2 regions of the Thioalkalivibrio sulfidiphilus HL-EbGr7 genome follow, and region 1 is predicted to be linked to the other one. Evidence: predicted binding sites of a transcription regulator. Region 1 holds the regulator's gene; the other holds the start of a gene.

Region 1 (5,766 bases):
CTGCTGCGCTCGGGCGTGGTTTAAAACCAGTAGCAAGTGGCGAGTGGCAAGTAGCAAGGAAGAACCTCATACTCCTGACCCTATCCACCAGCCACCAGCAACTGCCCTCATGAGCGACCCCTTCGAACTTGCCAGAAACATCAAGCTTGTCCTCTTCGACGTGGATGGCGTGCTCACCGACGGCAGCCTGTTTCTGGGCGACGGCGGCGAGCAATACAAGGCCTTCAACTCCAAGGACGGTCACGGCATGCGCATGCTGGCAGACAGTGGCGTGCAAGTGGGCATTCTGACCGGGCGCAATTCCGATGTGGTGGCCCATCGCATGCGCGATCTGGGCATTGACCTGGTGGTGCAGGGCCGGCGCGATAAACTCAACGCCCTGGACGGTCTGCTCGAGCAGGCCGGAGTGAGCACCGAGCACACCGCCTATGTGGGCGATGATGTACTGGACCTGCCGGTGATGCGCCGGGTGGCCTTCGCCATCGCCGTGGCCGACGCCCATCCACTGGTGCAACAGCATGCCCACTGGGTCACCGCCCTGCCCGGCGGCCGGGGTGCGGCCCGGGAGGTCTGCGAATTCATCCTGCAGTCCCAGGGGAACCTGGAACGCATGCTGGCCCCCTACCTGGCATGAGCCTGCGGCGCGCAAGCATCGTACTCGTTGCCACCACCGTGACGGCCCTGGGCTTCTGGCTGGGCCGGGATGTGGAGCAGCGCCTGGAGGTATTCATCTCCCCGGCCCCGGACACCCCGGAGCTGTACATGGAACAGTTCACCCTCACGGTCACCGGCGCCGACGGCCTGCCCCGTCACAGCATTCGCGGTGAACGCATGGAGCAGTATCAGCTGGACGGATCCAGCCTGGTGGAGACACCGGTCATGGTGATGAACCAGCCCGACGCCCCCGACTGGACCCTGAACGCGGAGCAGGCCTGGGTTTCTCCTGATGGTGAAGAGGTGCGTTTGTACGGGGCCGTGCACATGTCCCGCCCCGAAGGCCCCGCCCACGCCACCGTGGACATTCACACCCGGGACGTGACCGTCTGGCCCGAGCCCCAGCGGGCCGAATCCGAGGCCCCGGTGCAGGTGCGCAGCCCCCAGTATCAGGTGGACGGCACCGGCCTGCGCGCCGATCTACAAACCAGCATCCTGGAGTTGCTGCATGATGCAGATGCCACGTATTTCCCTTAAACGCCCGCTGGTCGCCACCCTGTTCGCAGGCCTGATGCTCGCCCTGATCACGGCCCTGGCCTCGGCCTCTGAACGGGATCTGCCCATCCGCATCCAGTCCGACAGCGCCGAACTGGACGACCAGCGAGGCGTCAGCGTCTACCGGGGCAACGTGGAAGTCACCCAGGGGGACCTGGTGATCCACGCGGACACGCTCACCGTGCACTCACCGAGCCGTGTGCTGCAGCGCATGGAGGCCGAAGGCAACCTGGCCAGGCTGCGCACCCTCACCGAGGACGGCCGCGAGGTGCGCGCCGAGGCGCGGCACATGGAATACCTGGCCGCTGAACGTCGCATGGTGCTGACCCGCGATGCCCGCATCTGGCAGGCACAGGACGAGTTTCGTGGCGCACGGATTGTCTATGACATGGACCGGGAGACACTGGACGCAGCCTCCGGCGACAGCGGTCGCGTGGAGGTCATCCTGACCCCGGCCGAAAACACCCGTGGCGGCGGCAGCGGTTCGAGCCAGTGAGTCGTCTGAGCGCCCAGGACCTGATCAAGCGCTACCGCGGCCGCACCCCGGTCAACGGCGTCTCGGTCCATGTGGACAGCGGCGAGGTGGTGGGCCTGCTGGGGCCCAACGGCGCCGGCAAGACCACCTGTTTCTACATGATCGTCGGCCTGGTGCCCGCCGACGAGGGCCAGATCCTGCTCAACGAACGGGACATCACCGCCTTTCCCATGCACGCCCGGGCACGCATGGGCGTGGGCTACCTGCCCCAGGAAGCCTCGGTATTCCGCAAGCTCTCCGCCGCAGACAACATCCTCGCCGTGCTGGAGACCCGCAGAGACCTCTCGGCCACCGAGCGCCAGCAACACCTGGAATCCCTCCTGGAAGAACTGCAGATCACCCATATCCGCGACAATCTGGGCATCAGCCTGTCCGGTGGTGAGCGGCGCCGGGTGGAGATCGCACGGGCACTGGCCACGGAGCCGGCCTTCATCCTGCTGGATGAACCCTTCGCCGGCGTGGATCCCATTTCAGTGATCGAGATCCAGCGCATCATCACCCACCTCAAGGACCGGGGCATCGGCGTACTCATCACCGATCACAACGTGCGCGAGACCCTGGGCATCTGCGACCGCGCCTATATCCTCAGCGAAGGGCGTATCATCAGCGAAGGCCCGCCCGATCACCTGCTGGCCGACGAAATGGTGCGCAAGGTGTATCTCGGCGAGCATTTCCGACTGTAAGCCTGGGACATCATCTCGCACATCCCGTGCCAAATTTAACCCGGCCTACCCTATAATCGGCCTATGAACCGCCGGGCCATGACAACGCTCCCGCCAGCAAGGGCCGCCATCGGGCCCGGACCTGCCACACACACGCCGGATGCTTTAGAATCTGCGCCCTTTCGGCTGCCAGCCACATTCAAACACTGAATCATGCTTAAACCTTCCGTCCAGCTGCGTCTCGGCCAGAGCCTCACCATGACGCCCCAGCTGCAGCAGGCCATCCGCCTGTTGCAGCTCTCCACGCTGGAACTCCAGACCCAGATCCAGGAAACCCTGGAGACCAATCCGATGCTGGAGGCCCTGGAGGCCGGTGAGGCAGAGGGGGAGGGTGAATCCGCCGAGGCGGATGCCGTGGACCTGGGGACCGGCAACGACTCGGTCACCAATCAGGCCGAGAACAATCGCAACGAAACCACCAACACCCCGGAAGATGCCGACGACCGCGCCCGCGGCGAGGACATCCCCGACGAACTGCCCGTGGACAGCAACTGGGATGAGATCTACGACGTAGCCCCGCCGGGCGCCACCGGCGGTATGCCGGAATACGACGGCCGGGACATGTTCGAGAACCAGAGTGGCGCCGGCGAGTCCCTCCATGAACATCTCATGTGGCAGCTCAATCTCACCCCCATGAGCCCGGAGGACCGGGTCATCGCCATGACCCTGGTGGACGCCATCAACGAGGACGGCTATCTCAGCGAATCCCTGGAGGCCATCCAGGCCAGCCTGTCCAACGACCTGGAGATCGACCTGCCCCTGGAGGAGATCGAGGCGGTACTGCACCTGGTGCAGCAGCTCGACCCGGTGGGCAGTGGCGCGCGGGATCTGTCCGAATGCCTGCTCATCCAGCTCCAGCAGATGCCCGCCGACACCCCCTGGCTGGACAAGGCCCGGGAGCTGGTGCGCTCCCACCTGGATTGCCTGGGCGCCCGGGACTACAAGCAGTTGCTGCGCAGCCTGCATGTCAGCGAGGCAGACCTGCAGGAGATCATCGGCCTGATCCAGGGGCTCAATCCACGCCCTGGCAGCCTGGTGAGCAACATCAACCCCGAGTACATCGTCCCCGATGTGTTCGTGCGCAAGCATGAAGGTCGCTGGCAGGTGGAGCTGAACCCGGACATCGCACCGCGGCTGCGGGTCAATCCGCTCTACGCCAGTTTCGTGCGCCGCGCCGACACCAGCCAGGATAATGTCTACATGCGCAACCAGCTGCAGGAGGCACGCTGGTTCATCAAGAGCCTGCAAAGCCGCAACGAGACCCTGCTGCGGGTGGCCATCGCCATCGTCGAACAGCAGCGCGCCTTCCTGGAACAGGGCGAAGAGGCCATGAAACCCCTGGTGCTGCGCGATATTGCCGAGCAACTGGACATGCATGAGTCCACCATCTCCCGGGTGACCACGCAGAAATTCATGCACACCCCCCGGGGCATTTTCGAATTCAAATATTTCTTTTCAAGCCACGTGGGCACCGCCGACGGTGGCGAGTGCTCCGCCACGGCGATCCGCGCCATGATCAAGAAGCTCATCGCCGAGGAGCCCCAGGGCAAGCCCATGAGTGACAGCAAGATCGCCTCGATCCTGGTGGACCGGGGCATCCATGTGGCGCGGCGCACCGTGGCCAAGTACCGTGAGGCCATGTCCATACCACCTTCCAACGAGCGCAAGCGGCTCATCTGAACGTCCACTGAACATATTCACTTAACGAAAGGAGTCTTCCATGCAAATCAATCTCACCGGCCACCACGTGGATCTCACCCCTGCCCTGCGCGACTATGTGAACGAAAAGTTCGATCGCCTGGAGCGGCACTTCGACAATGTCATCGACGTGCACGTGATCCTTACCGTAGAGAAGCTGCAGCAGAAGGCAGAGGCCACCATGCTGGTGAGCGGCAACAACCTGTTCGCCGACGCAACCGATCAGGACATGTATGCCGCCATCGACGCCCTGGTGGACAAGCTCGACCGCCAGGTGGTCAAGCACAAGGAAAAGCTCAAGGATCACCACCGCGCAGAAGGCTCACACCGCAACCACAGCGAGTAAGCTCATCCCATGAATATCGGTCAACTCCTCGCGCCGGAACGGGTCTCCCGTACCGGGGAAATCAGCAGCAAGAAGCGCGTGCTGGAAACCCTGAGCGAGATGCTCTCAACCAGCCAGCCGGATCTGAGCAGCGGCGAGATCTTCGAAAGTCTGATCTCCCGTGAACGTCTGGGCAGCACCGGTCTGGGCCATGGAGTGGCCATCCCCCACGGTCGCGTGGCGGGAGTGAAAAACGCCGTGGCCGCACTCATCAAGCTGGAGCGGGGCGTGGACTACGACGCTCCCGACCGGGAGCCCGTGGACCTGCTGTTCGCGCTGCTGGTGCCCCAGGAGTCCACCGACGAGCACCTGGAGATCCTGGCCACCCTGGCGCGCATGTTCGCAGACCCCTCCACCCTGGCGAGCCTGCGCTCGGCCGATGACGGCGAGACCCTGCTCGACCAGGTTCGCCATTGGGACGGCAACGGAGACGGCGCCACCCCATGAGCGACTGGCTCAGCGTTCGCTCTCTGGTCGAGGCCATGGACGAACGCCTGGGCCTGCAGTGGGTGGCCGGCCTGCGCGGCAGCGAACGCCGGCTGTCCCGCCACCCCAGCGCCGACGCCGCCCCCTCCCTGGTGGGACATCTCAACCTGATCCACCCCAACCAGATCCAGGTGCTCGGCAACGAGGAGATGCACTATCTCCTGGGGCTGCGCAAGAATTCCCAGCGTGACCTGGTGGAACAGATCACCGACGGCCACGCCGCCATGATCATCGTCACCGACGCCCTGGAGCCACCCCTCGCCCTGCAGGCCCAGGCCGAGACCCGTAACGTGGCCCTGCTGCGCACGCCCCTGCCGGGGCACGAGCTGATCAACATCCTGCGCTACTTCTTCAGTAACAAACTGGCCGAAACCATCACGGTCCATGGCGTGTTCCTGGAGGTACTGGGCATCGGACTGCTGCTCACCGGCAACAGCAGCGTGGGCAAGAGCGAACTGGCCCTGGAACTGATCACCCGCGGCCACCGGCTGGTGGCCGACGATGCCCCTGAATTCGCCCGCATCACCCCGGACACCCTGCGCGGCGCCTGCCCGGCGGTGCTGCAGGATTTTCTTGAGGTGCGTGGCCTGGGGGTACTCAACATTCGCTCCATGTACGGGGACAGCGCCATCAAGGACAGCAAGTACCTGAAACTCATCATCCGCCTGTTCGATCTGGGCAATGGCGAGGAGCAGGAGTTGGACCGGCTGCACGGTGGCCGCCAGAGTCGC
Region 2 (5,766 bases), 840 kb from region 1:
GTGGCGCCGGACAGTGAACACCCCTACGGACACGCACGCATCGAGACCCTGGCCACCGTGGTGGTGGGCCTGCTGCTGTTGGGCGTGGGGATCGGCATCGGGGTCGATGCCGGGCAGCGCCTGTTCGAACCGGAACGCCTGCTCAGTCCCGAACCCCTGGCCCTGGGCTTCGCGGTGCTGGCCATCGTGTTCAAGGAGGGGCTCTACCAGTACACCATCCGGGTCGCCCGGCGCATCCGCTCCAACCTGCTCAAGGCCAACGCCTGGCATCACCGCTCAGACGTGGTTTCCTCCATCGTGGTGCTGGTGGGCGTGGGCGGCACCCTGGCCGGCCTGCCCTACCTGGATGCCGTGGCCGCGGTGCTGGTGGCGGCGCTCATCGCCCACATGGGCGGGAAACTGATCTGGGACAGCGCCCGAGAGCTGATCGATACGGGCCTGGCCGAGGAGCGGGTCGAGCACATCCGTCAGACCATCCTCGCGGTGGAAGGGGTGAAGAACCTGCACATGCTGCGCACCCGGCGCATGGCCGGCACGGCACTGGCCGACGTTCACATCCAGGTGCCTTCCCGGGTGAGCATCTCCGAGGGTCACCAGATCAGCGAGCGCGTGCGCCTGGCGGTGACCGATGCCTTCGAGGAGGTCACCGACGTGACCGTGCACATCGACCCCGAGGACGACGAGCACAACCCGCCAGCCCTGGACCTGCCCACGCGCACTCACCTGCTGTCCCGGCTCCAGGGGCAGTGGGCGGAGATCTCCGAAACCCGCCAACTGGAGAATGTGGTGCTACATTATCTGGGCGGCCAGGTGCACCTGGAGTTGTATCTGCCCCAAAGTGTGGCGCCGGACGTCGAGGCTGCCTCAAACCTGTCCGCCCGCCTGCGAGAGGCCAGCAAGCAGCTTGCGGAAGTGGGCGAAGTGGTGGTCTATTTCCGGGGCAATGGGCCGCGATAGACCGCCGCCCAGCCTAATGCACTATAATGGAACGATTCCCCGACATTGCGCACCATGATGGTGCGGTTTTGTTTCCGCATCGATCCCTGACCCCCCTGCAGCCCTTGTTGCGCCGCCATTGGGCGGATGGCATGGATCATGCTTCATAACAGGGCAGACGGTTCGCCAGGGCACCGATGAAGCACCTGACGCACCGGTAACAACCATTTTTGACCACGTTTACTTACTCCCCGGAGGAGCAGGCATGTCCCCAGCAGATGTGATGAAGATGATCAAGGAAAACGGCGTCAAGTTCGTCGACTTCCGTTTCACCGATACTCGCGGCAAGGAGCAGCACGTTTCCGTGCCTTCCCACACCATTGAAGAGGACGTCTTCGAGAGCGGCAAGATGTTCGACGGCTCCTCCATCGCCGGCTGGAAGGGCATCAACGAGTCCGACATGATCCTCATGCCCGACGCCGCCAGCGCCGTCATGGACCCCTTCTTCGACGAGCCCACCCTGATCATCCGCTGCGGCGTCATCGAACCCGCCACCATGCAGGGCTATGACCGCTGCCCCCGTTCCCTGGCCCAGCGCGCAGAGGCCTACCTGGCCAGCACCGGCATCGCCGACGGCGCCCTGTTCGGCCCCGAGAACGAGTTCTTCGTGTTCGACGACGTGAAGTGGGGCAACGAGATCTCCGGCTCCTTCTTCCGCGTGGACTCCGACGAGGCCTCCTGGAACTCCGAGAAGGTGTTCGAGGGCGGCAACATCGGTCACCGTCCCACCGTCAAGGGTGGCTACTTCCCCGTGCCCCCGGTGGACAGCCTGCAGGATCTGCGTTCCGCCATGTGCCTGGCCTTGGAAGAGATGGGTCTGACCACCGAGGTGCACCACCACGAGGTGGCCACCGCCGGCCAGTGCGAGATCGGCGTCGGCGCCGCCAGCCTGACCCGCAAGGCCGACGAGGTGCAGATCCTCAAGTACGTGGTGCAGAACGTGGCCCACAACTATGGCAAGACCGCCACCTTCATGCCCAAGCCCCTGGTGGGCGACAACGGCAGCGGCATGCACGTGCACATGTCCCTGTCCAAGGGCGGCGTGAACCTGTTCAGCGGTGACCAGTACGGCGGCCTGTCCGAGACCGCCCTGTACTACATCGGCGGCATCATCAAGCACGCCCGCGCGCTGAACGCCTTCACCAACGCCTCCACCAACAGCTACAAGCGTCTGGTGCCCGGTTTCGAGGCCCCGGTGATGCTGGCCTACTCCGCCCGCAACCGTTCCGCCTCCATCCGCATCCCGTTCGTGATGAGCCCCAAGGCCCGCCGAATCGAGGTGCGCTTCCCGGATTCCACCGCCAACCCCTACCTGGCCTTCTCGGCCATGATGATGGCTGGCCTGGACGGCATCCAGAACAAGATCCACCCCGGCGAGGCCATGGACAAGAACCTGTACGATCTGCCCCCCGAAGAGGAGAAGCAGATCCCGCAGGTGTGCCACGCCCTGGATCAGGCCCTCAACGCCCTGGACAAGGACCGCGACTTCCTCAAGGCCGGCGGCGTGTTCAGCGACGACATGATCGATGCCTACATCGCCCTGAAGATGGAAGAAGTGACCCGCCTGCGCATGACCACCCACCCGGTGGAGTACGATCTGTACTACAGCCTCTAAAAAGGCTGCAGGCCCCAAAAAAGAAGGCCCCGCATTGCGGGGCCTTCTTTTTTTGGGGCAAAGGCAAGAGGCAAGTAAAGGCATTGTTCCTCTTGTCTCTTGCCTCTTGTATCTTGTATCTGGTCCACCACACGCTAGGCTCTAACCATGCGCCTCACATTCATACCCCTGCTGCTCCTCGCCCTCACGGCTTCCGCTCATGCCGACGTCTACCGCTGGACCGATGCCGAGGGCAACGTGGTGTTCGGCGACAACCCGCCCGAAGGGGTCCAGGCGGAACGCATCCAGCTGCGTCAGCCCATGACCACCCCAGCCATGCCCCAGGCCCGGGAGATCCTGGAACGGGGGCGCGAGACCCGTGACGAGACCCCGGCCACGCCCTACGAGCGCCTGCGCATCGCCAGCCCCGGCGATGACGAACCGGTACGCGCCAACGACGGCAACTTCACCATCTCGGTGGAGATCCACCCGGAACTGCGCACCCAGTCGGGACACCGCCTGCGCCTGATCATGGACGGCAGCCCGGTGGGCACCAGCGACCGACCCCACTTCGAGATGCGCAACGTCGACCGCGGCACCCACCGGATCCGGGTCCAGGTCCTGGACCGTGAGGAGCGGGTGATCCAGGAATCCGACAGCATCCAGTTCCACCTGCTGCGCCACCACATCTGACCCCGCCGGGCCAGCGGCCCGACACCCCACCTCGGCAACCACATTCCAGGGCGCACGCACCGATTTGGTGCAATAATGCATTCAGCCCTGTGATCAGGCACCGTCCTGGCGCCTGACCGTACCCGCCACCTGCTGGCCGGACCCCCTGAAAACGCCGGTCTGCCGCGCCATGCCCCAGGGCTGTGCAGTGATCGCCGGTTTCTGCACCAGGCTGGTTTGCTTTTTGCATGGTGGTCATACGTATGCCCAAGTCACAGACACCCTACCCCTACCTGATGGAAAACCTGACCACCGCCGTGCTGGTCCTGGATGCCCAACTGCATCTCAGCTACATGAACCCGGCGGCGGAAATGCTGTTCGAGATCAGCCTGGGCAGGGTGCGGGGCCAGCCCATGGATGCCCTGGTGCGCGAGGACACCCAGCTGCGCACCAGCCTGGAGCATTCCCTGCGCACCGGGCACCCGTTCACCGAGCGCGAGCACGTGCTGCACCCGGTGCACGGCCACCAGGCCACCGTGGACATGACCGTCACGCCGCTCACCGAGACCCACCAGCCCCGCCAGCTGCTGGTGGAACTGGTGCAGATCGACCGCCAGCTGCGCATCTCCCGGGAGGAGAGCCTGCTCAGCCAGCACGCCGCCACCCGCGCCCTGGTACGCGGCCTGGCCCACGAGATCAAGAACCCGCTGGGCGGCCTGCGCGGGGCTGCCCAGCTGCTGGAGCGGGAACTGCCGGACAAGGGGCTGCACGAGTACACGCGCATCATCATCGGCGAGGCGGATCGGTTGCAGGCCCTGGTGGACCGCATGCTCGGCCCCAACAACATCCCCCGCAAGAAGCTGCTCAACGTCCACGAGGTGCTGGAACACGTACGCAGCCTGCTCTCGGTGGAGGCCCCGGAAGGCGTGCACATCGACTCCGACTACGACCCGAGTATCCCCGAGCTCCTCGCCGACCGCGACCTGCTCATCCAGGCGGTGCTCAACATCGCCCGCAACGCCCTGCAGGCGGTGGGCGAGTCCGGGCGCATCGTGCTGCGCACCCGGGTGCTGCGCCAGTACACCGTGGGCCAGGTGCGCCACAAGCTGGTGGCCCGCATCCAGATCATCGACAACGGCCCGGGCATCCCCGAGGAGATGCGCGAGCGCATCTTCTACCCCATGGTGTCCGGCCGCGACGGCGGCACCGGCCTCGGCCTGTCCATCGCCCAATCCCTCATCAACCAGCACGGCGGGCTGATCGAATGCAGCTCACAGCCGGGCAAGACCGTCTTTTCGCTATTGATTCCGCTGGAGACCACGGATGAATAATCACGAACACGTCTGGGTCATCGACGACGACCGATCCATTCGCTGGGTCCTGGAACGGGCCCTGGACAAGGCGGGCATCGAGGTCACCTCCTTCGAGACCGCCGGTGCCGCCCTCGATGCCCTGGAGAAGGACACCCCCGACGCGGTGGTGACCGACATCCGCATGCCCGGCATGGACGGCCTGGAACTGCTCGACCGCCTGCACCGGGATCACCCGCAGCTTCCGGTGATCATCATGACCGCCCACTCGGACCTGGAGAGCGCCGTCTCCGCCTACCAGGGGGGCGCCTTCGAGTACCTGCCCAAGCCCTTCGACGTGGACGACGCCGTGGCCCTGGTGCACCGGGCCTGCCAGCTGCACCGGGAGCGGGCCCAGCCGGAGGCCGGACAAAGCGACCATGGCACCGAGATCATCGGCGAGGCGCCGGCCATGCAGGAGGTGTTCCGCGCCATCGGCCGGCTGTCACGCTCCAACATCACCGTGCTGATCAATGGCGAATCCGGTACCGGCAAGGAACTGGTGGCACGGGCCCTGCACCGACACAGCCCGCGGGCGAACATGCCCTTCATCGCCCTGAACACCGCCGCCATCCCCAAGGACCTGCTGGAATCGGAACTCTTCGGCCACGAAAAGGGCGCCTTCACCGGCGCCCAGGCATCGCGCCGCGGCCGCTTCGAGCAGGCCGACAGCGGCACCCTGTTCCTGGACGAGATCGGCGACATGCCCGCGGAGCTGCAGACCCGCCTGCTGCGCGTACTGGCCGACGGCGAGTTCTACCGGGTGGGCGGCCATACCCCCATCCGGGTGGACGTGCGCATCATCGCCGCCACCCACCAGAACCTGGAACAGCGGGTGCGCGAGGGCCTGTTCCGCGAGGACCTGTTCCACCGCCTCAACGTGATCCGCATCCACGTGCCCTCCCTGCGCGAACGCCGCGAGGACATCCCGCTGCTGCTCAACTATTTCCTGGGCCAGGCGGCCAAGGAACTGAACGTGGAGCGCAAGGTGCTGCTGCCCGAGGTGCGCGATTACCTCTCGAGTCTTGACTGGCCCGGCAACGTGCGCCAGCTGGAGAACACCTGCCGTTGGCTCACGGTCATGGCCTCCGGTCGCGAGGTGCACCTGGACGACCTGCCGCCGGAGTTTCGCGACCAGCCCGAGACCACCACCGC

What was found. Region 1 encodes sigma-54, which starts transcription at its own class of promoters, with help from an activator protein. Its sites were predicted from a motif close to TGGCANGNTNCNTGCTT; they were not measured.
Region 2: glnL (nitrogen regulation protein NR(II)) is a predicted target of sigma-54. The motif match lies at 3,496-3,512, and genes of this name have one in related genera.

Annotation. Positions count from the first base shown of each region.
Region 1 covers NC_011901.1:780,072-785,837, reverse strand. The annotation lists gene TGR7_RS03615 (KpsF/GutQ family sugar-phosphate isomerase) at 1-24, shown strand, start outside; gene kdsC (3-deoxy-manno-octulosonate-8-phosphatase KdsC) at 110-634, shown strand; gene lptC (LPS export ABC transporter periplasmic protein LptC) at 631-1,191, shown strand; gene lptA (lipopolysaccharide transport periplasmic protein LptA) at 1,163-1,705, shown strand; gene lptB (LPS export ABC transporter ATP-binding protein) at 1,702-2,427, shown strand; gene TGR7_RS03590 (RNA polymerase factor sigma-54) at 2,620-4,146, shown strand; gene hpf (ribosome hibernation-promoting factor, HPF/YfiA family) at 4,187-4,510, shown strand; gene TGR7_RS03580 (PTS sugar transporter subunit IIA) at 4,520-4,996, shown strand; gene hprK (HPr(Ser) kinase/phosphatase) at 4,993-5,766, shown strand, end outside.
Region 2 covers NC_011901.1:3,408,121-3,413,886, forward strand. The annotation lists gene TGR7_RS16345 (cation diffusion facilitator family transporter) at 1-957, shown strand, start outside; gene glnA (glutamate--ammonia ligase) at 1,202-2,611, shown strand; gene TGR7_RS16355 (DUF4124 domain-containing protein) at 2,759-3,283, shown strand; gene glnL (nitrogen regulation protein NR(II)) at 3,526-4,593, shown strand; gene glnG (nitrogen regulation protein NR(I)) at 4,586-5,766, shown strand, end outside.